DNA from 2 places in the Stenotrophomonas sp. DR822 genome. Region 2 is predicted to be linked to the other one. Evidence: predicted binding sites of a transcription regulator. Region 2 holds the regulator's gene; the other holds the start of a gene.

Region 1 (14,577 bases), 1.9 Mb from region 2:
CGCCGGATGCCGCCGAGCAGGCACGTAATGACGTGATCTACTCGTTCCAGGGCAACCGCAACCCGTTCATCGACCACCCCGAGTGGGCCACCCCGGGCCTGTTCACCTCGGCCAAGCCGGCCACCTGCCAGCTGGCCAACTGACCGCGCAACGCTGCGGTCCACTGCCGTCGCCGGGCCCTGCCCCGGCGACGGCTCTATACTCGACGGTCATGTCGACCGTCGATCCCGTCCTGCTGCTGTTGACCACCTGCCCGGACCGGGCCAGTGCCGAGCGCATCGCGCACGCGCTGGTCGCCGAGCACCTGGCTGCCTGCGTGACCCGCCTGGACGGCGCACAGTCGACCTACCGCTGGCAGGGTGAGGTCACCACCGACACCGAGCTGCAGCTGCTGGTGAAGACCACCGCAAGCCGTGTCGATGAAGCCATCGCCCGGATCGTCGAACTGCATCCGTATGAACTCCCGGAGTGCATCGCGGTCGAAACCCGGGCCGGCCTGCCGGCGTATCTGGACTGGATCCGGGCACAGACCCGGGAGGACACTGATTGAAGACTCTGTTTGCGCGTGGCGCCGCCTTGTGCGCTCTGTTGTGGCTTTCATTGCCGGCCTTCGCGCTGGATGAGAAGGATCTGCTGCCGGTGGACCAGGCGTTCGCGCTGACCGCCAGCGCGCCTGAGCGTGGCCAGATCCAACTGCAGTTCAAGATCGCCCCCGGCTATTACCTGTATCGCCACCGCACCACGGTGAAGGCCGATCCGGCGTTCAACGCCGCCGCGCTGCAGATGCCCGCAGGCAAGAAGCACCACGACGATTTTTTCGGTGAGGTGGAGACCTACCGCGAGCGCCTGCAGGCCACCCTGCCCGGCGCGCCCACCGATGCCGCCGGCACCATCAGCCTGGAAGTGCGTTACCAGGGCTGCGCCGATGCCGGTGTGTGCTACCCGCCGCAGAAGCGCGTGGTGCAGGTGACCCTGCCTGGTGCAGGCGGTGCGGCGGCCACGCTGCCGATCGCACGCGCCACCGGCGCCAGTGCGTTCAACAACCCACTGGCGGGCGCCGGCGGTGGCGGTGGCCTGCGGTTGCCGGGCACCAGCAACAGCCAGGCATTGCCGCTGCCCTCGGAACAGGCGTTCGGCTTCGATGCCATCGCCAGCGATGGCAATACCCTGCTGCTGCGCTTCAGCCCGGCACCAGGCTATTACCTGTATCGCGACCGCACCTCGCTGAAGCTGGAAGGCAGCGCCGGGGTGCTGGCCGACAAGCCGCGCTGGCCGGCGGCGCAGTCGCATCGCGACGAGCACTTCGGTGACGTGGCGGTCTATTTCAACCAGGTGGAAGTGCCGGTGCCGCTGCGCCGCAGCCGCGCCGAAGCGGTCGACAGCACGCTGGTGGTGACCTTCCAGGGTTGCCAGACCGATGGCATCTGCTACCCGCCGATGACGCGCCGGGTGAAGCTGTCGATCCCCGCCGGCAAGGCCAGCGCCAGCGGCGATGCACCTGCCGCACGCGACGACGTGATCCGCTCGCAGCCGGGTTCGCCCGCTGCCGGCACCCGCGAGGGTGCAAACGGTACACCGCTGCGCCTGCTTCCCACCGTGCCCAACGACGCGCCGGCCAACGCCGGTACTGCCGACGCCAGCAGCGGCTCGCGCGATGCCTTCGCCGCCGACGCGCAGCAGGACAATGCACTGCGTACCAAGGCTCCGAGCCGCGTACCGAAGACCGACAGCTCGCTGCTGTGGGTACTGCTGCTGGCACTGGGCGGTGGCCTGGTGCTGAACCTGATGCCCTGCGTGCTGCCGATCCTGTCGCTGAAAGTGCTGAGCCTGGCGCAGAGCGGTGAAAGCGCCGAGCGCGCCCGCAGCCATGCCATGTGGTACACGCTGGGCGTGCTGGTTGCCTTTGCGGTGATCGGCGCATTGATGGTCGGCCTGCGCATGCTTGGCAATGCGGTCGGCATCGGTTTCCAGCTGCAGCATCCCGGCGTGGTCGCGGCGTTGGCCTACATCATGTTCGCGGTGGGCCTGAGCCTGTCCGGCGTGTTCACCATGGGCGGCGGCATCGGCAACTTCGGCCAGTCGCTGGCGCGACGCAGTGGCCCGGCCGGCGATTTCTTCACCGGCGTGCTGGCCTGCGTGGTCGGCAGTGCGTGCGTGGGGCCGTTCTTCGGCCCGGCGGTGGCCTATGCCTTCGTTGCACCGCCGGTAGCGGCGATGCTGGTGTTCCTGTTCCTCGGCCTGGGCCTGGCCCTGCCGTTCCTGCTGATCGGCTTCGTGCCGGCGCTGGCCCGTCGCCTGCCCAAGCCGGGGCCGTGGATGGAAACCCTCAAGCACGTGCTGGCCTTCCCGATGTACGCCGCCGCGTTGTGGCTGCTGTGGGTGCTGGGCAAGCAGCGCGGCGTGGATGGCATGGCGCTGGCGCTGGGTGGCCTGCTGCTGCTTACCGGTGGCCTGTGGCTGTTCGAGCGCAGCCGCTGGCGCAGCCAGCGCGCGGCCGGGCTGCTGGGCGTGCTGCTGGTGATCGCCGCGCTGGTACCGGTATGGGGCGTGACCCAGCTGGCACCGCCGGCGCGTGCCGCGCAGGCGAGCAGCGAGAACGTGGTGGATTATTCGCCGCAGATGCTGGACCGCCTGCGCGCCGACAACCGCGTGGTGTTCGTCAACATGACCGCCGACTGGTGCGTGAGCTGCAAGGCCAACGAACGCGCGGTGCTGTCGCGCCCGGAGTTCAAGGAACTGCTCAAGCGCACCAACGCGGTGTACATGCGTGGCGACTACACCAATGTCGACCCGCAGATCACCGCGTTCCTGGATGAGCACAAGGCCGTGGGCGTGCCGCTGTACGTGGTGTACGGCCCCGGCGCCCCGCCGACGGTGCTGCCGACCCTGCTGACGCAGGCGCTGGTGGAAGAAGCGCTGCTGCGCACCGCGCGATGAAGTGGCAACGGCCAGGGCTGCTGTGGACAGCAGTGCTGGCTGCCGGTCTTGGCCTATGGGCCGGCAACCGGCTGGCGCCGGAGCCGGCGACGGAAGCTGCAGCGCCTGTTGCGGTATCGCCGCCGGCGCTGCCGATGCTGCGGCCCGGTGATCCGCTGCCGGCGCTGGTGCTTGCCGATGCTGAAGGTCACGCGCTGGATATCCGCGAACGCTTCAAGGGCCACCCATTGCTGGTCAATGTGTGGGCCAGCTGGTGCGGCCCCTGCGTGGAAGAGATGCCCGAACTGGCCCGCTTTGCCGAGGGCCAGGGCGCACACGGCGTGCAGGTGTTGGGCCTGGCACTGGATACGCCGGACGGCGTGCGCGATTTCCTGAAGCGGGTGCCGGTGGACTATCCCATCGTGCTCGATACCCCCGGCCCACGCGATGCCAGCGTGCAGTTGGGCAACGCGCAGGGCCTGCTGCCCTACAGCGTGCTGTTCGACGCGCAGGGACGGATGGTGAAGGCCAAGCTCGGACCGTTCGCGCACGGCGAAATCGAAGGCTGGGCGAAGTAGGCCGGCAGGGCTGCGCCCTGCACCTGCAGATGCTTTCAGGCAACAGCAACAGCAACAGCCGAAGCAACGGCCAAAGCGGCATTGCGTGGGATGGCGGGGCGGTGTCGGACTGCGGGGACGCCGCAAGTACGTCCCTGTAGGCTCAGCCGCGCCATCCATGGCGCGGATGCCCCGCAATCCGACACCGCCCCGCCTTCGACAGGTTCCCGGTATGTGGTAGATCCACGCCATGCGTGGATGGATTTCCATCGAATCGAATATTTCGACAATTGAACGAAGAACATCCACGCACGGCGTGGATCTACCTGTCGACCAAGGTCGACACCCACCAAGAGCAGGCCATGCCTTCCCGACAGATCGCGGAAATCTGTCGAAGGCGGGGTGGGTCCGGTTGCGGGGGCGTGAGCCGCATGGATGCGGCGACCGAGCTTACATGGACGTACTTGCAGCGTCCCCCGCAACCGGACCCACCCCGCCTACCCTCAGGAAACCAGCTTCGGCTGTTGCTGTTGATGTTGATGTTGCTATTGAGGTTGCCGGCCAGCGGCCGGCACTACGGCGGGTGCAGGGCGCAGCCCTGCCGGCAAGCCCTCCTTGACCGCAGCGGCCTGCGACCCGGAGAATTACGAGATTAATTCTCATTTGCTGTTGCGCAGGATGCGGGCGGCAGCCTCGACGGCCCTCGATCCCGATGTTCAAGAACGTCCTGTTCCAACTGCACTGGCTGCTGGGCATCAGCGCGGGCGCCATCCTGGCCGTGATGGGCCTGAGTGGTGCAGTCCTGTCGTTCGAGGATGAACTGCTGCGCGCCGCCAATCCCGGCTTCGCCGAGATCGCCGAGCATCATGCCGACAACCAGCAGCCGCTCGCCCTGAGCGAGCTGGTGCCGTTGCTGCAGGCAGGCAGCGAGCGGCCGCTGCAGCGCCTGCGGGTGGATGCCAGCGGCCAGCGGCCATCGGTGGCACGCTTTGCCGGCGGCAAGGACCACTGGGTCTATTTCGACCCCTACAGCGGCGAGCGCTTCAGCGCGCTGCGCGGACAGGCCTTCTTCGATTTCGTCGAGGACCTGCACCGCCACATGGTCGCCGGCGAACGCGGCTCGTGGATCACCGGCAGCTGTGCCATCGCGCTGTTGTTCTTCACCCTGTCCGGGCTGTACCTGCGCTGGCCACGCCGCTGGTGGCACTGGCGCAGCTGGCTGGCGGTGGAATGGGCGCGCAAGGGCCGGGGCTTCCTGTGGAGCCTGCATTCGGTGATCGGCACCTGGGTGCTGCTGATCTACCTGATGAGCGCACTGACCGGGTTGTGGTGGTCGTTCGACTGGTATCGCAACGGGCTGACCCAGCTGCTGGGTGTCGCGCCCCCAGCCAAGCACAAGGTCGCCACGGATCTGCCCCTGGATCTGCACAAGGTCGAAGCCACGCTGTACGCACTGCCCGGAGTGCGCCAAGGCTTCATCGACCTGCGCCTGCCGGAGAAGCCCGGTCAAGAGCTCAACGTACGGGTGATGTCGGCGGATCCCGCACAACGGGGCGGCCATCACGACCGCGCACATGACCTGCTGCAGCTCGACCCGGCCACCGGCGCGGTCCTCGACGCGCGCCCCTACGCGCGCCAGGGTGCCGGCGGCCAGCTCACCACCAGCATGTTCGCCCTGCACTCGGGCAGCTTCTTCGGCATGCCCGGGCGCATCGTGGTGATGCTCAGCAGCCTGGGCATGTGCCTGTTCTTCGTTACCGGCTGGCTGTTGTACCTGGACCGCCGCCGCGGCCAGCGTGCCGCCCGCGTGCTGCGGCAGAGCGTGCCGGCAGCAGCACCCCATGCCGCGGGCACGCCGTGGCTGGTGGTGCATGCCAGCCAGAGCGGCCTGGCCGAACAGTTGGCCTGGCGTGCGGCGGCACAGCTGCAGGCCGCCGGCCATGGAGTGCAGGTACTGCCGCTTGCGCGCGTAGCTGCCACGCAGCTGCAGGCCTCCACACAAGCGCTGTTCGTGCTCAGCACCTTCGGTGATGGCGAACCACCGGACAACGCACGGCGCAGCGCGCGCCAGTTGCTGGCACAGCTTCCGGATCTTTCCGGGCTGCGCTACGGCATGCTCGCGCTGGGTGATCACCAGTACGCGCAGTTCTGCGGGTTCGGCATCCAGATCGACGACTGGTTGACGCGCTCGGGCGCGAAAGCCTTGTTCGCCCGCATCGACGTTGATGCCGCTTCGGTAAAGGCGCTGCGCCAATGGCAGCTGCAGCTGACCGGACTCACTGGCATCGACACCGACGACAGCGTGTTGCCGGCCGCCACGGTGATGCACGACTGGCGCCTGCTCGGCCGCACCCTGCTCAACCCCGGCAGCGTCGGCGGCCAGATCTGGAAGATCCGCCTGGCACCACCGGCCGATGTCGACTGGCGGGCCGGCGACATCCTGCACATCGCGCCCCGCCACGACCCGATGCACGCAAGCGCGGTACTGCGCGCGCATGGCCTGGATCCCCAACAGCCACAGCTGATCGATGGCGTTGCCAAGACCCTGCTGGAACTGGCCAGCGAACGCGTGCTGCCCGAACCCGGCCGTGCGTTGCCGGTGCAGGATGCAGGCCTGTGGTTGTCGGGCCTGCCGTCACTGCCTGGGCGTGAGTACTCCATCGCCTCATGCGCCGCCGATGGCGAAGTGGAGCTGGTGGTGCGGCTGGTCCGCGACGCAGCGGGCCGCGCCGGCCTGGGCTCGGGCTGGCTGGGCCTGCATGCGCCGATGGACGGTGCGATAGCCGCCCGCGTGCATCGCAACCCCGGCTTCCATCGGCAGCCGGGTGCGCCGATGGTGCTGATCGGCAACGGCACGGGCATCGCCGGCCTGCGCAGCCTGCTGCGCGAAGCCGCGCACCAGGGCGAGCACGGCCACTGGCTGCTGTTCGGCGAGCGTCAGCGCGCGCACGATTTCCTGTTCGCCGACGAGATCATCCGGTGGCAGGCTGACGGGCATCTGCTGCGCTTGGATCAGGCCTATTCGCGTGATGTGGACGATGGCAGCTACGTACAGCACCGACTGCGGGCTGCGACCGATGAACTGCAGGCGTGGTTGGCACGAGGTGCAGTGATCCATGTGTGTGGATCGCTGCACGGCATGGCCGACGGCGTGGACCAGGTGCTGCGCGAGGCACTGGGCGATGAAAGGGTGGAGCTGCTGCTGGAGAATGGGCGCTACCGGCGCGACGTGTATTGAATCCGTTCGCCGGGCATGGCCCGGCGCTACCCTTCATGGGTTTCAACGGTAGCGCCGGGCCACGCCCGGCGAAGGCGATCAGGCCATCACGCTGCAGCCCGTGCCCGGCGCTCGGGCTGCAGCCGGAACGCGGCCACCGCTTCGGCCAGCGCGCGCACCTGGGTCTGCATCTGCGCAGTCGACGCGCCGGCTTCTTCCACCAGGCTCGCATTGCGCTGCGTGCTGGCCTCCATCTGTACGACGGTCTGGTTTACCTGGGCAATGCCCGCATGCTGTTCGTGCGAGGCACTGCGGATACCGGCCAGCAGGCCGGCCAACTGCTGCACGCTGCTGACGATCTCGTCCATCGTCGTACCCGCCTGCTTGGCCTGCGCACTGCCCTGGTCGACCCGCGTCATCGAATCCTCGATCAAACCCTTGATCTGCTTGGCCGCATCGGCACTGCGCTGGGCCAGCAAGCGCACTTCGGCCGCCACCACCGCGAAACTTCGGCCCTGCTCGCCTGCACGCGCGGCCTCCACTGCCGCGTTGAGGGCCAGGATATTGGTCTGGAAGGCGATGCCATCGATCAGCTGGATGATGTCACCGATGCGCCGCGACGCCGCACTGATGCCCTGCATGGTGGCCACCACCTGGCCGACCGCAGTGCCGCCGCGCTCGGCAACCCGGGCGGCCTCACGTACCAGTCCATCGGCGCGCTCCGTCGCATCGGCGTTGCGGCCGACGGTATCGGTCAGTTCATGCATCGATGCAGCGGTTTCTTCCAGGTTGGCGGCCTGCTGTTCCGTGCGCTGGGAAAGATCGTGATGGCCGGCAACGATTTCACCCACCCCCACATCCAGGCGGACGGTGGCCTGCTGGATGCGGGTGACGATGTGGCCCAGCTGCGCGACAGTGGCGTTGGCATCGTCACGCATGCGGGCGAACACGCCCTGCAGGTCGCCCTCCAGGCGCACGCTCAGGTCGCCGCGTGCCAGTGCGGCCAGCAGCGCCTGCAGATCACCGAGGTTGGCCTCGAAGGTGGACAGCAGGCGATTGATGCTGGTCGACAGCGTGCGCACGAAGCCCTGCTTGCCCTCAAGCACGATGCGTCCCTGCAGCTCGCCATGCGCCGCCGCGTCGACCAGTGCCGCCACTTCGGTTTCCAGCAGTGTCTCCAGCGCGCGGCTGCGCCATTCCACTGCCACGCCGAGGAAGTGGTCGTCCTCGACGATGGCGTTGGCGATCAGCTGGTAGCGGGTGCCGGCGTGGCCGATCTCGCGCTCTTCGCGCTGACGGACACCAATCAGCCCCGCCAGTACCGGGTGCAGGCGGACCGCGTCGCTGCCAAGCAACGACTCTGCAGGACGATCCAGCAGCTTCAGCAGCGCTGGATTGGCGTAGGCCACCTGCCCTTCCGCGTCGACCACCATCAAGCCGGTCTGCGCGCTGTCCAGCGCTTGCCGCACGCGCGTGTTGCCGCGCGCAACCGCGCGCTCGGTTTCGATCCGCGCACGCAGGCGTTGCTGCATGTCGACCAGGCACTGCGCAAGCTGGCCGATCTCATCGTTGGCGTTGTGCACGCGCAGCGTGGTGTCGAGCCGATCATCGGCGATATCGCCAGCGAAACGCAGGGTGTCCTGGATCGGCCGACGCACCGCGCGGACGACCAGCACCAGGCTGGTGATCAGCACACCGGCCACCAGCAGCAGGGTGGCCACGAACAGCACGCTGGCCATCCGTGCGCCCGACTGCTGACGAAGCTGCGCCTGGGCCAGTGCCGCAGTCTGTGCCTGCTGGAATGCGGCCAGTGCCGGGCCCACGGCTGCCGCCGTCTCGAGCAGCGACTGTGCTTCCACATCCAGGCCGACACGCGCGGCGGTATAGCCCAGCAGCGCGGCCTGGTAGGCCTCCATGCCCGTGCGCACGTGCTCTTGCACCTCGGCTGGCAGGCCCGCCAATGCCAGATCGAAGGGCAGCTTTTCTTCGCTGGCACGATCGGCGTGGGTGGAATCGCCATCGAGCAGCAGCAGCGCTTCCTGGCGCCGCATCCGCTGCACATGCAGGGAAAGCGCAGGGCGCTCCAGCGCGTCCACCTGTGACTGCAGTGCGTCGGCGGACTGCTGCAGCTGCGCGGCCAGGCCTGCGTCGCCGCGTCCCATCTCATCCACCCGCTCGAACAACGCGGCGATGCCCTGTGAGAATGCGTCGACGGCTTCAGTCATCGCCTGCAGCACCTTGCGCCGACCCGCATCCATCGGCATTGCACGCAACGCCTGCAGATCCTGCTTCAACATCCGTTGCGTGGCCAGCAACTGGCTGCGGTCGGCATCGTCGAAACTTCGCGCATACTGGGTCTGCAGGCGCCGGGCCTCGGCCACCCGCGCTGCCAGCGAAGCGACGCGGTCACTGCCCTGCTGGTAGCTGGCCTGATCGCGCGCCGCCTGCTTGCTCGCATGGCTGGTCCAGGCATGGACGGCGGCAATGGCCACCAGGCCAAGGCTGCAGACCAGCAGGGTCGCCTTGAGCTTGTCGGCGACGCTCAGCCGATGGGGCTGCAACCAGCGCAGCAGGCCAGGGAAACGCGAACGCAACCCGGCAACGCGGCTACGCAGGGACCGAAGGTGGGGAACGACGGCCGGCATGACAGACTCCAGGCGGAAGGACGCACCTGTATCGACTGGTTGCAGCAGAACTTTAGCCCCGGATTGATTCCTGCCACGAGCGGCGGGCAGTTGTCGCTGTTGTACCGGCCGCAGACGACCGGGGGATGACACCGGCGGGATGCGCTTGACCTCAACCCCGGTTGCGGTATCACAGTGGAGGCCCCTGCCCGTGATGCCTGCCATGCCCATCGACGTCCCCCGCTACCTGCAGCGCCTGCAGCTGGATGCCCCGCCCCCGCTCACCCTGGCCGGGCTGACCCTGCTGCAGCAGCGCCACAACGCCCTGCTGCCGTTCGAGACCCTGACCAGCCTGCTGCGCGACGCGGTGGCGATCGACCTGGACAGCGTCCAGCACAAGCTGCTGCACGCGCAGCGCGGCGGTTACTGCTTTGAACTCAATGGCGCGTTCCTGGCCCTGCTGCAGGCCTTGGGCTTCGATGCGCAGCCACTGAGCGCACGGGTGCTGCTGTCGGCCACCGATGGCGAGCTGACTGCGCGTACGCATCTGCTCCTGCGGGTGCGTCTGCAGGAAGAGGATTGGCTGGTCGATACCGGCTTCGGCAGCCTGACCCCGACCGTACCGCTGCGCCTGCACGAGACCGCAGTGCAGGACACACCGCACGAGCGTTACCGAGTGCGGACGCTGGATGATGGCGACTTCATGCTCGCCGCCGAGGCGGGGGATGACTGGCGGGCGCTGTACCGCTTCGACCTGCAGCCACCGGCGCCGATCGACAACGAGGTAGGCAACTGGTACGTGTGCACGCATCCGCAGTCGAGCTTTCCCGGCCAGCTGCGTGCATCACTGACCGGGCCGGATTGGCGACGCACCATCGGCAGCGGCAACTACACCGAATACCGCCCGGGCCAGGCGCCGGCCAAGCGCCCGCTGCGTGATGTGCAGGATGTGCGCGAGGTGCTGCAGCGGGGCTTCGGCATGCGCCTCCCCGACGATCCGCGGTTGGATCCGGCCATCGCCGATTGGCTGCAGCGATCACGGGCCACGTCCGTGTAGCGCCGCGCCATGTTCGGCTGCCGTCCTTGCCGCTATGGGTTGACGGGTGCCTGCAAGGCAATCCGGTTGCCCTCGCTGTCGCGGATCTCGGCCACCCGCCAGCCACCGGCCACGGCCGGGCCAAAGCACAGCACCGCGCCGGCCTGCAGGGCACGCTGCAGGCTCCGATCCAGATCGTCCACGCCCAGGTAGATGCGCGGGCCCTGCTCCGACGGCACGTAGTCGGCGCCGTGTACCAGCGCCATGCTGGCACCTGCGGCGTCGTCGTTGAACGACAGGTAGGCCATCCGACAGTCATGCAGGTCGATCGGCGCTTCGATGCGCACCTGCAGCCAGTGCTCGTAGAACATCACGGCGCGTTCGAGATCGGCGACCGGAACTTCAACATGCAGAATGGGATTCATGGTGATGGTGCTCGGCGTGCAGGTGGATGAAAGGCAGCATCGCCGCCCTGTGCACGGCACGATACGGCCCCGACTGGCATGCTGGACAGCCTGCCACCGTACTGGAAGCGCCCATGTCCCTGGCCGATCACCGTCATGCCCTGGCCCCGTTGGGCTTCCTGCGCGTTGCCATCAACCTGGGCAACCCGGTGCTGGCCCAGGGCGACGCCAATTCACCACGTGGGCCGTCGGTGGAGCTGGCCACCGCGCTGGCACAGCGGCTGGGTGTGCAGGCACGCTTCAGTTGCCACGACGCGGCCGCATCGGTGGTTGCAGCGGCCAGCGACGATGCATGGGATCTGGCCTTCCTGGCGGTGGACCCGGCACGTGCCGACCGCATTGCCTTCAGCGCGCCGTACGTGGAGATCGAAGGCACCTATCTGGTGCGCGATGACAGTCCAGCACAACGGGTTGCAGACCTTGATCGCAACGGGCTGCGCATCGCGGTGGGACGCGGCGCCGCCTACGATCTGTTCCTCAGCCGTGAGCTGCGGCACGCGACGATTGAACGTGCCGACACCTCGGCCGCGGCCATCACCCTGTTCGGCCAGCAGCGGCTGGATGCAGCGGCCGGCGTACGCCAGCCCCTGCTGGCCTGGGCGCAGGCACATCGCGGCCATCGCGTGCTGGCCGATCGCTTCACCGTCATCCAGCAAGCGGTTGCCGCGCCCATCGTACGGCCCGCAGCGGCGTTGCAGGCGCTGTTCGCGGAAGTGCAGGCGATCAAGGCCGGGCCGCTGCTGGGCGAGGCCTTCGCGCGTGCCGGGCAGGCAGTCACGCTGTTGCGGTGACGCTCACTTCATGGCGTCGCGCCTGCCCGGGTGACACTACCCCGCGTCTGCGGCCTGCATGTGCCGCACATGCTCGGCCGCCTGGGCGTGCAACCATTCGCGGAAGGCCAGGAAACCACGGTGCCGCACCGAGCGCTGCGGATACACCAGCCAATGCGGCCATGCGGTTTTCAGGCGCCGGTCCGACAACGCAACCAACTGGCCGGAATCCAGCAGCAGCCGCGCCCGCGTCACCCGTCCCAGGGCAACACCGACGCCGTCCAGTGCGGCGCGATGGTGGGCTTCGGAATCATCCAGCACCGCCACGTACCGCGCCGGCGGGCGCTGCCCGGTCAGCGCGAACCATGCGCCCCACGCGCCGTCGGGGTCTCCCAGCAGCGGCCACTGTGCCAACGGTAGGTGGCCGATGCCGCCCATGCGCTCGATCAGTGCCGGGCTGGCCATGGGCAGCAGCCATTCGTCGAACAACGGTTCCACCACCAGCCCCGGCCATTGTCCGCTGCCCAGCCGCAGCGCTGCATCGAACTGCAGCTGCCGGTCGAAGTCGATCAGCCGCTCGCTCGACTGCAGATTGATTTCGATCTGCGGATGCGCCGCCACGAAGTTGCCCAGGCGTGGCACCAGCCAGGCGCTGGCCATCGACGGCACGGCGCTGAGGGTGAGCACATGCTCCGGTCGAGCGGCGTAGGGCTGGAAGGCTTCGTTGATCGCATCCAGGTGTGGGCCGATCTGATCCAGCAGGCGCTGCCCTTCCAGGGTCAAGGCCACACCGCGTGCCTGCCGTATCAGCAGCGGCTGGCCCAGGCGTTCCTCGAGCTGGCGCATCTGATGGCTGAGCGCACTGACCGTCAGGTTCATCGACGCGGCGGCGCGGGACAGGTTGCCCAGGCGTGCGGCAGCGACGAAGCCCTGCAGGGCATGTAGCGGCGGGCGGGACATAAGCTTTGAATTCCTCTCAAGTCGACCTTGCGGAAATGTCGCTTTTTGCACCGCCATGCTGCCCGTATCGTGCATTCCACTCAAGTGGAGACACGATCATGAACATCTTCAGCGGTCTGTTGTTCCTGCAGGGTCATGTGACCAACGTTGCCCTGGCCCAGCGCCTGGCCAGTCCCGTTCCCGCAGCGCCCGATGCACGCCGGGCACCCCGTCCGGGCAACCCCCCGGCCGCCCCGGGCAGTGTCACCACCCGCGCTGCAGGTGCTCGGGCAACCACGGATGCGGATCGATAGCGAGCGCGCGATACGCATCGATGGCGGCGCGCAGTGCGGCCACGCCGACGGGCGAACGCAGGCTTTCCTCTTCCGGCACCTGCACTGCAGCCCAGTCATGCAGCCGGTCCAGGCGCTGGACCATCGCAGCCCGCAGCCACAGCCGCAGCGGATAGGTGTGATAGCCCTGCTGCGCCAGCGCTTGCACAGCTTGGGCCAATGCAGCGTTGGCCCCGCGCACCCATTCGGTGTGCCCACCGGCCTTGTCCTGCACCGTCATCGGTGCCGGTGCACGATGCAGCTTGAAGGGCCGGCGCAACTGCAGTTCCAGGTCACGCGCATCCCGCTCTGATTCCGCCTCGACCAGCGCGCCTGCTTCCAGATCGAAGAACTCGAACCAGCGCCGATGCAGCGCACTGATCCGGCCCAGCGGATCGCGCGAGAAGCCGATCTTCGCGTAGTCCTCCCAGGCACAGGGAAAGACGTAGGCGAACACGCGGCCATCGATGCGGATGTCGGAATCCATTTCCACAGGATCGCGTGGCGGGTATTCGCAGGATGTGCAGGCAATGCCCACGGCATGCGTACTTCCAGCTACGCTTGCGCGACCATGTCTTCATCGCACGCCCCTCGCCCGCCCGTGTCATCGATCACGATCGATGCTGTCTCGCTCGACATCCTGCAGCAGCAGCACGCGGATCTGCGACGACCACCGGCCTCGCTGACCAAGCTGATGACCGCCTGCACCGCGTACGACCTGCTCGCGCAGTCGGGCGGTTCGTGGTCGGACATGATCACCATCGATCCGCGCGACGTGCACGAGGTGGCCGACGATGAAACACGGATGGGCCTGGTGCCCGGTGAAAGCATCGTCCTCGGCCGGCTGCTGGAGGGCCTGATGGTGGTCTCCGGCAACGATGCCGCGCTCGCCCTGGCCCGTCACCTGGCCGGATCGCAGGCGGCGTTCGTGCAGCACATGAACGATCACGCGCGAGCGCTGGGCCTGCACGATACGCACTTCATCTCCGCGTCCGGCATCACCACTGCGGGCCATCTGTCGACCACACGCGACATGGCGATGCTGGCCGCGCACCTGCTCGCCCGCCACCCCCATCTGCTGGCGATCACCGCACAGCACAGCTTCGTGCACCGCACCCTGCACAAGGCCAACCAGAACGCCCTGCTGGGCGAAGACGGCGTGGATGGATTGAAGACCGGTTACACCCAGGCGGCCGGCTTCTGCCTGGCAGCCACCGCCCGTCGCAGGTGCGCTGGGCACGCCCTGCCACTGCGCCTGATCACCGTGGTGCTGGGCGCTGATTCCCGCGCGTCGCGCGATGATCAGGTCCGCGCGCAGCTTGATGCAGGCTTCGCCAGCGCCGGAATGGCCGACGCCCAACGCGCGTGACCGGCAGGCTGGGCAGACACCACGGGCAATGCGCTCTATAGTCCAGCGCCCGAAGGAGTACCCCCACCGATGGATCGACGCCTGTTGTGCTGGATGCTTGCGCTGTCCTGCATGTTCGCCGCTGCAATCACCCATGCCGGCGAACTCAGCCCTGCCGAGACCGAGGCGCTGCAGCAGGATGTGCGTTCTCTGCTCTCCACCTTCGCGCGTGGCGATACCGATGCCATGATCGAGCGCACGCATCCGAGCGTGAAGCGTTTTGCCGGCGGCGACGCGGCGTATGCGAAGGCCACGCGCGATGCGATGAAGGCACTCGACGACATGGGCCTGAAGCTCATCAGCGATGATGTCGG
Region 2 (14,577 bases):
CGAGGGCGTGGAGACCGCCGCGCAGCGCGCCTACCTGGAGCGGCTGGGCTGCGACTACCTGCAGGGATTCCTGCTGGGCCGCCCGGTGGACGCGGCCCGCTTCATGCAGCTGCACGACCTGCCACGGCCACGGGTGGAACTGGCGCAGAGCCCGCCGGACCGGCCCCCGGGGTAGCGCCGGGCCATGCCCGGCGGATGCAATGATCCAGGCTGCCCGCTCACCGGGCATGGCCCGGCGCTACCGGTACCTGCTCCGGCAGGCGCCAACTTCGGTTGGCACATGCACCCGCAACGGAACGATTCTTGCACGCACCCCGGCATCCCCTGCTGCAGTGCCTGTGATGTCCGAGAACGAATCCGCCGGCGAAAAAACCGAACAACCGACAGAAAAACGCCTGCGCGACGCCCGCGAACAGGGCAACCTGCCGCGCTCGCGTGAACTGGGCACGGCCGCCGTGTTCGGCGCCGGGGTGATCGCGGTAATGGCCATGAGCGGCTCGATGGCCAGCGGCGCCAGCGCCTGGATGCGCCATGCGCTCAGCCCCGAACAGAGCCTGCGCCAGCACCCGAAGGCGCTGTTCGGCCACTTCGGCGACCTGCTGCTGCAGCTGATGTGGGTGATCGCCCCGCTGGTGCTGGTCTGCCTGCTGGCCAGTTTCCTGGCGCCGGTGGTGATGGGCGGCCTGCGCTGGTCGGCCAAGGCGATGATGCCCGACATCAACCGCATGAACCCGATGAGCGGGCTCAAGCGCCTGTACGGCCCCGAAGCCATCGCCGAGTTCATCAAGTCGCTGCTGCGGGTGGCCTTCGTCGGCGTCGCCGCCGGCATGGTGGTCTGGACCAGCTTCAACACCCTGCGCGGGCTGATCCACCAGCCGCTGGAAACGGCCATCGGCGACGGCCTGGGCTTCACCCTGCGCCTGCTGCTGGCCACCGCCGGGGCGATGCTGGTGCTGGCCGCCATCGACGCGCCGTACCAGCGCTGGAACTGGATGCGCAAGCTGAAGATGACCCGCGAGGAGCTGCGCCGGGAGATGAAGGAAAGCGAAGGCAGCCCGGAAGTGAAGGGCCGCATCCGCCAGCTGCAGCAGCAGATGGCCAACCGCCGGATGATGGAGGCGGTCCCCACTGCCGACGTGGTGGTGGTCAACCCCACCCACTACGCGGTGGCCCTGAAGTACGAAGGCGGGGCCATGAATGCCCCCACCGTGGTCGCCCTGGGCGTGGATGAAACCGCCCTGCGCATCCGTGAAGTGGCCGACGGCAACAAGGTCGCCATCGTCTCTGCCCCGCCTTTGGCACGCGCCTTGTATCGGGAAGGCCAACTCGGCAAGGAAATCCCCGTGAGACTGTATTCAGCCGTCGCCCAGGTCCTCTCTTACGTCTACCAGCTGCGCAGCTGGCGGACCGGCCCGATGCCGTCCACGCCACACATCCAGGTTGATGAGTTCGGCAACGGGGGCCGTCCATGAGCGCCCAGGCATCCAGCTTCAATACCCGCCGCGCGCTTGAAATGATCCGCCAGGGCCTTGGCGCGCCGCTGATCGTGCTGGCCCTTCTGGCCATGGTCGTGGTGCCGCTGGCCGCGCCGGTGCTCGACGCACTGTTCACCTTCAACATCGCCATCTCGCTGATGGTGCTGCTGGCGGTGGTCTACGTGAAGCGCCCGCTGGATTTCACCATCTTCCCGATCGTGCTGCTGATCACCACCATGCTGCGGCTGGCGCTGAACGTGGCCTCCACCCGCGTGATCCTGCTCAACGGCCAGAACGGCCACGATGCAGCCGGCAAGGTGATCGCCGCATTCGGTGAATTCGTGATCGGCGGCAACTACGCCGTCGGCATCGTGGTCTTCGCGATCCTGACCATCATCAATTTCGTGGTCATCACCAAGGGCGCCGGCCGCGTCTCGGAAGTGACCGCGCGCTTCATCCTTGACGCCATGCCCGGCAAGCAGATGGCGATCGACGCCGACCTCAACGCCGGTTTGCTGACGCGCGAGGAAGCCAAGCTGCGCCGCGAGGAAGTACGCGAGGAAGCGGACTTCTACGGTGCGATGGACGGTGCCAGCAAGTTCATCCGCGGCGACGCGATCGCCGGCATCCTGATCCTGTTCATCAACATGCTGGGCGGCCTGGCCGTGGGCGTGCTGCAGCATGGCATGCCGTTCGGCGATGCCGCCGCCACCTACACCCTGCTGTCGATCGGTGACGGCCTGGTGGCGCAGCTGCCGGCGCTGCTGGTCTCCAGCGCGGTGGCGATGCTGGTCACCCGTGCCTCGCGCTCGCAGGACATGGCGCAGGCGATGACCGGCCAGGTGTTCGGTCAGTACCGTGCGCTGGCCATCACCGCCGGCATCCTCGGCGTGGTCGGCCTGGTGCCGGGCATGCCCAACGTCGCTTTCCTGACGCTGGCGGCCATCCTCGGCTTCATCGCCTGGAAGGTGTACCGCAAGGGCCTGGTGCCGGCGCAGGCCGACACCGCTGCAGGCGAAGCCAACGCCCTGAACGCGCTGGGCCGCCCGGCTGCCCCTGCACCCACGGCGGAACTGAGCTGGGATGAGCTGCGCCCGGTCGATCCGCTGGGCCTGGAAGTGGGCTATCGATTGATTTCGCTGGTGGACAGCAACCAGGGCGGCGAGCTGATGCCGCGCATCAAGGGCGTGCGCCGCAAGCTGACCCAGGACGTCGGCTTCCTGATTCCCTCGGTGCACATCCGCGACAACCTGGAACTGCCGGCCAACGGCTACCGGGTACTGGTACATGGCGTGCCGGTGGCCACTGCCGAGATCCATCCCGACCGCGAACTGGCGCTGGACCCGGGCAGTGCCCTCGGCCCGCTGGAAGGCATCGCCGGCAAGGACCCGGCCTTCGGCCTGGATGCGACCTGGATCCAGCCACACCAGCGCGCCCAGGCCGAAACCCTGGGCTATACCGTGGTCGACCCGGCCACGGTGGTGGCCACCCACCTTTCGCACCTGATCCGCGAGCACGCACCGGAACTGCTCGGCCACGAGGAAGTGCAGCACCTGCTGGCCAACCTGGCCAAGAGCGCGCCCAAGCTCGTCGAAGATCTGACGCCGAAGGCGCTGCCGCTGTCGGCGGTGGTGCGCGTGCTGCAGAACCTGCTGGTCGAACGCATTCCGATCCGCCAGCTGCGCAAGATCGCCGAAGCACTGGTCGAACACGCCCCGCACAGTCAGGACCCGGCCACGCTGACCGCCGCCGTGCGCACCGCACTGGGCCGCTTCATCGTGCAGGAGATCGCCGGAATGTCGGCGGAGCTGCCGGTGTTCACCCTCAACCCGCAATTGGAACGTGTCTTGCAGGAGTCCACGCAGGGCAACGGCGCCGCGCTGGAACCCGGACTCGCTGAGCGACTGCACCAGAGCCTGGCCGAATGTGTCAGCAAGCAGGAAGCCCGCAACGAGCCCGCGGTGGTGCTGGTACCTGGCCCGGTGCGAGCCGCGCTGGCCCGCCTGGTCCGCCACAGCGTTCCGTCGCTGTCGGTCCTGGCCTACAGCGAGGTGCCGGAGGACAAGCGCCTGAAGCTGGTCGGAACGATCAGCTGACGCAGCCCTGCAACGCGCCAGAAAACAGACACCACTTTCAAACACCCGCAACAGACAGATTCCGAGGGGAACCCGAACCGTGCAGACCACCGACCATCCGCGTTCTCCGACCGCCACTCCGCCGACTTCGTCCCGTGACCACAGCATGAAAATCAAACGATTCGTCGCCGCCGACATGCGCTCGGCCATGAACCTGGTGCGCAAGGAACATGGTCCTGATGCCGTGATCCTGTCCAACCGCCGGATCGAGGAAGGCATCGAGATCGTGGCCGCCGCCAACTACGATGAGAGCGCCGTGCAGCGCGCCCTGGAAGCGTCGCGCCGCGACGTGGCACCGCCGCCCGCGCCGAAGCCGCGCAGCGCCGCCGACGCAGTGATCGCCGCGGTCACCCGCCGTCGCAGCGGCACCCCGGCACCGGAGCCGGTGGCCGCCACCACCTCGGCCGTCGCCGCTCTGGCCCGCGCCGCCGTCGGCGCTACCGGCCGCACCCTGGACAGCGCCGACGAGATCGTGCCGACGCGTGGCAGCACCGGCTTCGCCTCCACCCTGGCGCGTGCCGCCGTCAATGAAGCGACGCTGCCGGAACAGATCTTCGCCCCGTTTGCCGACGCCATCGTGGCGCCCTCGCCTGCGGCAGCCGCGCCGGTGAACCGCGCCCGCTTCCAGATCGACCCGCCGCTGGAAGACAGCGCGCAGATGCCGGCAGTGACGCCGCCGCCGTTGCCGGTTGCACTGCAGGCCACCACGGCCCCCGAAGACGAAGCCTCACGCGCGCCGGTTGCCGTGCAGCCGACCGAGGCTGCACCGGCACCGATGCCGGCGCTGGCGCCAGCACCCGCGCTGACCCTGGTCGCCGATGACGCCGAGATCCGCCACCTGCGCCAGGAAGTGGCCGGCATGCGCCAGGTGATCGAGCGCGAGATGAACCGCTTCACCGACGAGCGCCTGCGCGGTAGTCCGGTGCGCGCTACGGCACTGGACCTGATGGACGAGTACGGCTTCGATGCCGGCATCGCCCGCGACGTGGCCATGCAGATCCCGCTGGAAACCGAAGCGCATCGCGGCCGCGGCCTGATGCTGGGGCTTATCTCGCGCAAGCTGCCGATCGCCCCGGTCGATCCGATGGAGGAGGGCGGCGTGATCGCCCTGGTCGGCCCGACCGGCGCCGGCAAGACCACCACCATCGCCAAGCTGGCCTCGCGCTTCGCCGAAGCCCATGCCGCCCGCGACGTCGCCCTGGTCACCACCGATACGATGCGCATCGGCGCCCGCGAACAGCTGTACGGCTACGGCCGCCAGCTCGGCATCGCCGTGCACGAGGCCAACAGCGGTACCGACCTGGACCAGCTGCTGGAACGCCTGAAGGACTACAAGCTGGTGCTGATCGACACCGCTGGCCTGGGCCCGCGCGACCGTGCGCTGGCCGCCCAGCTGCAGTGGCTGCGCGCCGCCCGCCAGGTCCGCACCCTGCTGGTACTGCCGGCCAACACCAGCTTCGGCGACATGGACGAGGTGGTCCGCCGCTTCGGCGCGGCCAACCTGCAGGGCCTGGTGCTGAGCAAGCTGGACGAGACCGGCCGCTTCGGCAACGCCCTGTCGGTGGCGGTGGACCACAAGCTGCCGATCACCTGGGTGACCGATGGCCAGGACGTCCCGGACGACCTGCACCGGGCCAGTGCAGCCAATCTTGTACTTCGCCTTGAAGATTTGCGCCGCGCGGCCGATATGCCCTGCAACCCGGAGTTGAACCATGCCGTCGCGTGAGTACGCCAAGCTGACCACCACCTTCCCGCTGACGGCGACCCGCAGCGAGCCGCTGGGCCCTGTGCGCACGATTGCCGTGACCGGCGGCAAGGGCGGCGTCGGCAAGACCAACGTATCGGCCAACCTGGCCGTGGCGCTTGCGGGAATGGGCAAACGCACCCTGTTGCTGGACGCCGACCTGGGCCTGGCCAACATCGACGTGATCCTGGGCCTGAGCCCCACCAACACCTTGGCCGACCTGGTCGCTGGCCGCTGCAGCCTGGATGACGTGATCATCGAAGGCCCGAACGGCGTGCTGGTGGTACCGGCCGCGTCCGGCCGCCGGCACATGGCCGAGCTGGCCCCGGCCGAGCATGTCGGCCTGGTCAACGTGTTCTCCGAACTGGAGCGCGAGCTGGACATCATGGTGGTGGACACCGCCGCCGGCATCACCGACGGCGTGCTGACCTTCTGCCAGGCCGCGCAGGACACCGTGGTGGTGGTCTGTGATGAACCGGCCTCGATCACCGACGCCTATGCGCTGATCAAGGTGCTGTCACGCGAACGTGGCGTGGACCGCATCCAGGTGGTGGCCAACATGGTGCGCGACCCCAACGAAGGCCGCGTGCTGTACGAGAAGCTGACCCGCGTCTGCGAGAAATTCCTCGCCGATGTCTCGCTGAACTACCTCGGCTGCGTGCCGCAGGACGACTGGCTGCGCCTGTCGGTGCAGCGCCAGCAGCCGGTGGTGAAGGCCTATCCGTCCAGCCCGTCGGCACTGGCGATCACCGAGATCGCCCGCCGCACCGCCCGCTGGCAGGCACCGACCGAGCCGCGCGGGGGCGTCGAGTTCTTCCTCGAACGCATCATCAAGCAGCGCGGGGTGGCCGCATGAAAGGCGCCGCCCAGTACAGAGAGGTCCAGCGCACGGCGGCCAACGAGGTCATCGCCCAGCACTCGGACCTGGTGCGGCGCATCGCCCACCATCTGGCCGCACGCCTGCCGGCCAGCGTTGAGGTGGACGACCTGATCCAGGCCGGCATGATGGGCCTGATCGAAGCCTCGCGCAGCTACGACGCCGACCAGGGTGCCTCGTTCGAGACCTACGCCTCGATCCGCATCCGCGGCTCGATGATCGATGAAATCCGACGTGGCGACTGGGTACCGCGTTCGGTACACCGCCGTGCGCGTGACGCTGCGGCCACCATCCGCCGCCTGGAGCAGAGCACCGGCCGCGCCGCCAGTGCCACCGAAGTGGCCGCCGCGATGGAGATGCCGCTGCCCGAGTACCTGCGCCTGATGGAGGACGCCTCGCGCGGCCAGGTACTGAGCCTGGAGTCGCGCATTGAAGACCAGGGCGAGCTGGACACCGTCGCCCAGGGCGGCCCGACCCCGCAGCAGGTGTTGGAGCGCGGTGAATTCGGCCGCGAGCTGGGCAATGCCATCGGCCACCTGCCCGAGCGCGAACAGCTGGTGCTGTCGCTCTACTACGAGCAGGAACTGAACCTGAAAGAGATCGGCGCAGTGCTCGGCGTGAGCGAGTCGCGGGTCTGCCAGATCCACGGCCAGGCGGTCCTGCGCCTGCGTGGCCGACTGAAGATTTTCGAGGCGGCCGACGCCGGCCTCGAGAGCTGATCAACAAAGGAACTCTGCTTTGAACAAGAACATGCGCATCCTGATCGTCGACGATTTCTCGACCATGCGTCGTATCGTCAAGAACCTGCTGGGCGATCTGGGCTTCACCAATACCGCCGAAGCCGAGGACGGGCATGCCGCGCTGTCGCTGCTGCAGAGCCAGCCGTTCGACTTCGTGGTCACCGACTGGAACATGCCGGTGATGACCGGCATCGAACTGCTCAAGGCCATCCGTGCCGATGCCAAGCTGAAGACCCTGCCGGTGCTGATGGTGACTGCCGAAGCCAAGCGCGAGCAGATCATCGAAGCGGCGCAGAACGGCGTGAACGGTTACATCATCAAGCCCTTCACCGCACAGACGCTGGAAGAGAAGCTCGGCAAGATCTTCGAACGCCTGGCGGCCAGCGCTTGATGGATACCACGGTCGACAAGAGCGCCCTCGCCCTGCGCCTGCAGGAAGCACTGGATGCACTGGAATCCGGCGACGAGGCGGCGTGGCGCCAGCGCATCGACGGCCTGGTCGCGCTGCGCACCCAGCCGATGATGAGCGGCCTTTCGCGGCTCGCCCGCGAGCTGGGCCAGGCGCTGGGCGAACTGCCGACCGTGCCCGATGAAGCCGGCGAGCTGGACGATGCCTGCGCGCGCCTGGACCACGTGGTGGCGATGACCGAACAGGCCACCCACCGCACCCTGGACCTGGCCGAAGAGTGCCGCAGCCTGACCGAACAGCTGCGCGCCGACGGCCTGCAGCCGGGCCAGGACGTACAGCTCGACCGCATCCGCCACAACCTCACCGAGATCGCCCTGACCCAGAGCTACCAGGACCTGACCGGGCAGATCATCCGTCGCGTGGTGGGCATCGTCCGCCGCGTGCACGAAGGCTTCGGCGCGCTCGGCCTGCCGCCGGAACAGCATCGCACCGATCCGGAACTGGCTGGGCCGGCACTGAAGGGACTGGACCGCCATGCGGTCTCGCAGAACGACGCCGACGACCTGTTGTCGGATCTGGGGCTGTAACCATGGGCGCAGTAGCCGACGACATCACTGCCGATTTCATCATCGAGGCCCAGGAGATCCTGGATCGCCTCGGCGAACAGCTGGTGTCGCTGGAACAGGCACCGCAGGACAATGAACAGCTCAACGCGGTGTTCCGCGGCTACCACACGCTGAAGGGCGGCGCAGGTTTCCTCGGCATCACCGCAATGGTCGAGCTGTGCCACGCCGCCGAGGAAGCGCTGGGCGCCGCACGCGCCGGCCAGGCCGTCCTGCAGGCGCATCACTTCGATGCCGCCCAGCAGTCACTGGATTACCTGCAATCGATGCTTGACGCGGTGTCTTCGGGCACCGAGCCGGGCTTTGCCCCGCCCGAACTGGTCGCCCAGTTCGACGTGCATGGCGGCGGCGCTGCCGCGCCTGCGGCCGCGACGCCGGGTGCGGGCGGCGGCGACCTGATCACCGACGACGAATTCGAGGCCCTGCTCGACCAGCTGCATGGCGGCAAGGCGCCGACAACCGTGGCGGCGGCGAAGAAGGCCGACGACATGATCAGCGAGGACGAGTTCGAGGCATTGCTCGACCAGCTGCACGGCGGCGCCGCCCCGGGCAGCAACACCACCGCAGCGGCTGTTGCGGCACCGGCACCGCGACCGGCGCCCTCGCCGGCCCCGCCCGCTGCCAAGCCCGCACCCAACAAGCCTGTCGCCGAAGCCGAACACACCGTGCGCGTGGACACCAAGCGCCTGGACGCCATCGTCAACCTGATCGGCGAACTGGTGCTGTCACGAAACCGGTTGAAGACGCTGCGCACGCGCCTGCGCGACGAAGAACTGGACCGCGCCGTGTCCACGCTGGATATCGCCACCGCACGCCTGCAGTCGGCGGTGATGCGCACCCGCATGCAGCCGGTCGGCAAGGTGTTCTCGCGCTTCCCGAAGGTGGCGCGCGACGTTGCGCGTTCGCTGAAGAAGGAAGTGGACCTGGAACTGATCGGCGCCGAAACCGAGCTCGACCGCAACCTGGTCGAAGCGCTGGCCGACCCGCTGGTGCACCTGGTCCGCAACGCCATCGACCATGGCGTGGAAATGCCTGACCTGCGCGAAGCGCAGGGCAAGCCGCGGATGGGCCACGTGCGCCTGTCGGCACAGCAGGAAGGCGACTACGTCAGCATCGAAGTGCAGGACGACGGTGCCGGCATCGATCCGGAAAAACTGCGCGCCAAGGCGCGCGAGAAGGGCCTGATCGATCCGGAAGCCGCCGCCCGCCTGAGCAGCGAGGAATGCCTGCACCTGGTGTTCCTGCCGGGGTTCTCGACCAAGCAGCAGGTCACCGACATTTCCGGCCGCGGCGTCGGCATGGACGTGGTGCAGTCACGCATCCGCGAACTGAGCGGGCAGATCCAGATCCAGTCGGAACTGGGCCGCGGCAGCCGCTTCATGATCCGCGTACCGCTGACCCTGGCGATCCTGCCGACCCTGCTGGTGCAGGCCGGCGAAGACGTCTACGCGCTGCCGCTGGCCCGTGTGATGGAAGTGCTGCATGCGCCGCGCACCTCGCTGGGCTGGTTCGACGGTCGCGCCGTGCTTGACCGTCGCTCGCACACGCTGCCGCTGGTGGACCTGCGGCAATGGCTGGATGTGACGCCGGCCGCCTCGCCCCTGCTGACGATCGTCGTGCTGCAGGCCGGTGAAGCACGCTTCGGGCTGGTGGTGGACCAGGTGCGCGGCCGTGAGGAAGTGGTCATCAAGCCACTGCCCAGGGCCCTGCGCGGCCTGCGCGGTTATGCCGGTGCAACCTTGATCGGCGATGGTCGCATGGCCCTGATCCTGGACGTGGATGGGCTGCGCTGAAGCCCGCCGGGCATGGCCCGGCGCTACCGGAAACGGCCCCGCAGGGTAGCGACGGGCCATGCCCGCCGACCCGAAAACTGTGACTACCGTCTGTACACGACCTCCCGGTGTCTCAAGTCCCATTCATACAAGCCGATACCGGACCCATGGATAGACTCAGCCTCATTGGACTTTTCCTCGCCCTGGCCTCGCTGGTCGGTGGCAGCATCCTCAAGGGCGCCGGCCTGGCGTCGTTGTGGTCGCCTGCGGCGTTCGTGATCGTCATCGTCGGCACCATCGCCGCCATCCTGCTGCACACCTCGCCAGCGGTGTTCAAGCACGCCTTCAAGATCGTGCGCTGGGTCGTGCGGCCGCCGCACAGCGACCGTCGTGAACTCATCCAGCAGATCGTGGAATGGAGCAACATCGCCCGCCGCCAGGGCCTGCTCGGCCTGGAATCGCAGGTGGAAGCGCAGCAGGACCCGTTCCTGCGCAAGGGCCTGCAGCTGCTGGTGGACGGCGTTGAACCCGAGTCGATCCGGCACATGCTGGAGATCGAACTGGGCAGCCAGGAGCACCAGGACCAGGCCGCCGCCAAGGTGTTTGAAAGCATGGGCATCTATGCGCCCACGCTGGGCATCATCGGCGCCGTGCTCGGCCTGATCGCGGTAATGAAGAACCTCGCCGACCCGAGCAAGCTCGGCCACGGCATCGCCGCCGCGTTCACTGCCACCATCTACGGCATCGCCTCGGCCAACCTGCTGTTCCTGCCCATCGCCGCCAAGCTGAAGGGCGTGATCGCCCATTCCAGCCGCGACCGCGAAATGGTCATCGAAGGCCTGATCTCGATTGCCCAGGGCGAGAACCCGCGCAACATCGAAACCAACCTCTCCGGCTTCCTGCACTGACATGGCCCGCAGCAAGCACCACGAAGAGCACGCCAATCACGAGGCATGGGCCATCCCCTATGCCGACCTGATGACGCTGCTGCTCGCCTTCTTCGTGGTCATGTACGCGATCTCCTCGGTCAACGAGGGCAAGTACCGGATCATGGCCGACGCCCTCACGGATGCCTTCGGTGGTGCGCCGCGCACCATCAATCCGGTGCAGGTGGGCAACAAGCAGGTGCAGGGCGGCGGCTGGGACAGCCCGTCGGTGATCAAGTCCGGCACCAAGATCGGGCCGTCCGCTCCCGCGCCCTCGCACGACCCCACCCTGCTGCCGGCGATGGCCTCGCAGATGCGCATGCCGGTGTCGGTGCACAACCAGGAACAGATCGCGCGTGCCGAGCGCCAGCTCAACAGCATCGCCGACCGCCTGACCGCCGCGCTGGCGCCACTGATCGACCGCGGCATGATCAGCGTGCGCCGCACCGAACTGTGGATCGAAGTGGAGATCAACAGCGACATCCTGTTCCCGACCGGCTCGGCGGCGCTGGACGTGCATGCGCGGGACACCCTGGCCAGCCTGGCCGGTGTGCTGCGCGACGTGCCCAACAGCGTGCGCGTGGAAGGCCACACCGACAACGTGCCGATTGCCACTGCCACCTTCCCGTCCAACTGGGAACTGTCGGCCGGGCGCGCGGCCAGCGTGGTGCATCTGTTTGCCGACCAGGGGCTGCAGCCGTCGCGGCTGGCGATGGTCGGCTACGGCCAGTTCCGCCCCCGCGAAGACAACGACAGCGCACAGGGCCGCAATCGCAACCGGCGGGTGATGGTCATCATCCTGGCCGACACCAGTCATTCGGTGGACCCGCTCGGCGAACGCCTGAATGCCGCCACCGGCACTGCCCGCGGCGCCAGCGAACAGGCCGCCGCAGCACCGGCCACCACCCCCACTTCCCCCATCGCACCGGTGCAGTTGCCACCGGTGCCGGCTGGCAGCCGTGTCGGCGCCGCCGTTCCCCCGGCAATGAAGGAGTAATCCGATGCGCATCTGGGCAGTCGCCAACCAGAAGGGCGGAGTCGGCAAGACCACCACCACCCTCGCCCTCGGTCGCGGCCTGGCCGCGCTCGGCCACCGCGTACTGCTGATCGATCTCGATCCGCATGCCTCGCTGACCCGCGCCTTCGGCGTGCCGATCGAGCCGGCACCGGCCGGCGTGCTGGAACTGTTCGGCGCACCGCCGGGCGAGCTGTCCACGCTCAGCCATGCCAGCAACATCGGTGGACTCGATTACGTGTGCGCGCAGGCCTCGCTGGCCACGCTGGAACGACGCAGCGCCAACCAGCCCGGCCTCGGCCTGGCCCTGCAGAACGCGCTCGCCCGCCACCAGGGCCAGCACGACTACATCCTGCTGGACTGCGCACCGACCCTGGGCCTGCTGATGATCAATGCGCTGGCCGCGGCCGATCGCCTGATCATTCCCACCCAGGCCGAGCCGTTGGCCCTGCACGGCCTGGATGGCATGGTCCGCACCGGCGAGATGGTCGAGCGTTCGCGCCGCCGGCCGCTGCCGATCTCGATCCTGCCCACCCTGTTCGACCGCCGCACCCGCACCGGCAATGAATCGCTGCGCGCCATGCAGGACCGCCACGCAAGCCGCGTCTGGGAAGACGCGATTCCGATCGACACCCGCATCAGCAACGCGGCCGGCCTGACCCTGCCGAGCATCGGCGAGGACTACCCGGGACGCGGCCTGGCGGCCTATCGACGCGCGTTGAACTGGATCCTCGGTGAGGACGCACGTGCCCTGGAGCAGGCAGCATGAACACCACCGGCATGCTGGACGACTATCTGGACGAGCTGCTAGGCGACATTGCCGCCGCACCGGTCGCCGCTGATGCCGCGCCACGCCCGACGAGCGCAGCGGCCGACGGCGAGCGCGAGCCGACCTGGGACGATCTGCCGGCGGAAGTGATCTACGAAACCGACGCCGTCGCAGCCGTCCCGGCCAACGATGATGCGGCGCTGGAAGCCGCCTTCGACGCGGCCGCCACGCCTGCGGCCGACGCCGAACGCGAGCCGACCTGGGACGATCTGCCGGCCGAGGCCATCTACGAAACCGACGCCGTCGCAGTGGCCCCGGCCAGCGACGATGCTTCGCTCGAAGCTGCCTTCGCCGCCGTTGCCACGCCCGCGACCGATACCGGGCGCGAGCCGACCTGGGACGATCTGCCGGCAGAAGTGATCTACGAAACCGACACCGTCGCAGCCGCTCCGGCCAACGATGATGCGACGCTGGAAGCCGCCTTCGACGCTGCTGCCGCACCTGCCGCCGACGCCGACCGCGAGCCCACCTGGGACGATCTGCCGGCCGAGGTTGTCCATGAAACCGCGCCCGTGGCCACTGCCGCTGTCGCACCGCCCGCGCCGGAACCCACCTGGGATGACCTGCCGGACGAAGTGATCTACGAAACCGACGCCGCCAACAGCCTGGCGCACACCGACAGCCCCGGATTGCAGGCCGCCTTCGAAGCCGCCGCCGACGGCGAGGTGGTTGCTGACATCGCTGCGCCGGCCGTTGCCAAGGCCGCCGCGCGTCCCGCACCAGCACCGATGCCATCGATGACCCGCGCCGCCGTCGCACCGCCACCACGGCTTGCGGTGGACACCCCCTCCAGCAACCGCCCCGGTTCCTGGCAGGAGCTGCAGGCCCAGGCGCATCAGCCCGCCAGCAGCCCGCATCCGCAGAACCGCCGCGCCGGCGAACGCACGTCGCGTTGGCTGCGCCTGCGCTGTGGCACCCAGGCCTACGCGCTGGAACTGCTGAAGGTGCAGGAAGTGGTGCTGCCGGTGCCGTTGCTGCCACTGCGCGGCACTGCCCCGGAAATGCTCGGCATCATGAACCTGCGTGGCCAGGTGGTGCCGGTGATGGATCTCGGCCTGCACCTGGGTGCGGCCTCCGCCGAGGATGACGCGCAGACCCGCATTGTCGTGCTTGAAGAGAACGGCGAGACCCTGGGCCTGCGTGTGTCGGCCGTGGAGGACGTCGCCAACCTGACCGACTCGCAGATCGAGCCACCCGATACCGCCCGCATCTGCCAGATCTCCAATGAACTGTTCCGTGGCGTGGCCCGCATCAGCCAGCGGCCGATGATCCTGCTCGACGCCACGCAGCTGCTGGGGTGAATCCGTGCTCTGAATCGGCGCGCAGCGCCGATACCCCTAAAGAACCGCCCCACGGTGCCGTTATGAATGCTGGAACCGTTTGTCCGGAGCAACGATGAGCACTGTCGAACTGGGTGAGGATCTCGGCATCGAGAGCAGCACCGAGCTCAAGAACCGCCTTTCGCCCTTGGTGGCGGAAGCAGGCGAGCTGACCCTGGATGCAAGCCAGGTCGGCCGCATCCACACCGCCAGCGTGCAGGTGCTGTGCGCCTTCGTGCAGGCCCGCCGCGAGGCAGGCCTGGGCACCGGCTTCCACGGTTGCACTGCAACCTTCCGTGACGCTGCACGCCTGTTGGGCGTCACCCAGGCCCTGGGCCTGGACGTACCCCATGACAACCTGAAATCTGTGGAGAACGCTGCATGAGCGCACGTATCTTGGTGGTGGACGATTCGGCGTCGATGCGCCAGATGGTTTCCTTCGCCCTCACCTCGGCCGGTTTTGCCGTCGAAGAAGCTGAAGACGGCGCGGTCGCGCTCGGACGTGCCAAAGGCCAGCGCTTCAATGCGGTGGTCACCGACGTCAACATGCCGAACATGGACGGCATCGCGCTGATCCGCGAACTGCGCCAGCTGCCGGACTACAAGTTCACGCCGATGCTGATGCTGACCACCGAGTCGGCAGCGGACAAGAAGTCCGAAGGCAAGGCCGCCGGTGCCACCGGCTGGCTGGTCAAGCCGTTCAATCCCGAACA

What was found. Region 2 encodes FliA, which starts transcription of late flagellar genes. Its sites were predicted from a motif close to TAAAGTTTNNCNNNCNNNGGCCGATAA; they were not measured.
Region 1: a site for FliA is predicted at 9,364-9,390, ahead of K5K93_RS14825 (methyl-accepting chemotaxis protein). Genes of this name have one in related genera too.

Annotation. Positions count from the first base shown of each region.
Region 1 is NZ_CP081826.1:3,226,734-3,241,310, reverse strand. Features, by position in the region: gene K5K93_RS14850 (endonuclease) at 1-143, shown strand, start outside; gene cutA (divalent-cation tolerance protein CutA) at 212-550, shown strand; gene K5K93_RS14840 (protein-disulfide reductase DsbD domain-containing protein) at 547-2,937, shown strand; gene K5K93_RS14835 (TlpA disulfide reductase family protein) at 2,934-3,494, shown strand; gene K5K93_RS14830 (sulfite reductase flavoprotein subunit alpha) at 4,186-6,711, shown strand; gene K5K93_RS14825 (methyl-accepting chemotaxis protein) at 6,798-9,335, opposite strand; gene K5K93_RS14820 (arylamine N-acetyltransferase) at 9,538-10,371, shown strand; gene K5K93_RS14815 (VOC family protein) at 10,404-10,775, opposite strand; gene K5K93_RS14810 (transporter substrate-binding domain-containing protein) at 10,889-11,605, shown strand; gene K5K93_RS14805 (LysR substrate-binding domain-containing protein) at 11,642-12,544, opposite strand; gene K5K93_RS14800 (GIY-YIG nuclease family protein) at 12,788-13,342, opposite strand; gene K5K93_RS14795 (serine hydrolase) at 13,427-14,224, shown strand; gene K5K93_RS14790 (hypothetical protein) at 14,294-14,577, shown strand, end outside.
Region 2 is NZ_CP081826.1:623,645-638,221, forward strand. Features, by position in the region: gene K5K93_RS02900 (bifunctional diguanylate cyclase/phosphodiesterase) at 1-175, shown strand, start outside; gene flhB (flagellar biosynthesis protein FlhB) at 342-1,472, shown strand; gene flhA (flagellar biosynthesis protein FlhA) at 1,469-3,571, shown strand; gene flhF (flagellar biosynthesis protein FlhF) at 3,717-5,336, shown strand; gene K5K93_RS02920 (P-loop NTPase) at 5,323-6,210, shown strand; gene K5K93_RS02925 (RNA polymerase sigma factor FliA) at 6,207-6,950, shown strand; gene cheY (chemotaxis response regulator CheY) at 6,970-7,362, shown strand; gene K5K93_RS02935 (protein phosphatase CheZ) at 7,362-7,967, shown strand; gene K5K93_RS02940 (chemotaxis protein CheA) at 7,970-9,796, shown strand; gene K5K93_RS02945 (flagellar motor protein) at 9,943-10,683, shown strand; partial or broken gene motD (flagellar motor protein MotD) at 10,685-11,551, shown strand; gene K5K93_RS02955 (ParA family protein) at 11,703-12,485, shown strand; gene K5K93_RS02960 (chemotaxis protein CheW) at 12,482-13,846, shown strand; gene K5K93_RS02965 (STAS domain-containing protein) at 13,941-14,249, shown strand; gene K5K93_RS02970 (response regulator) at 14,246-14,577, shown strand, end outside.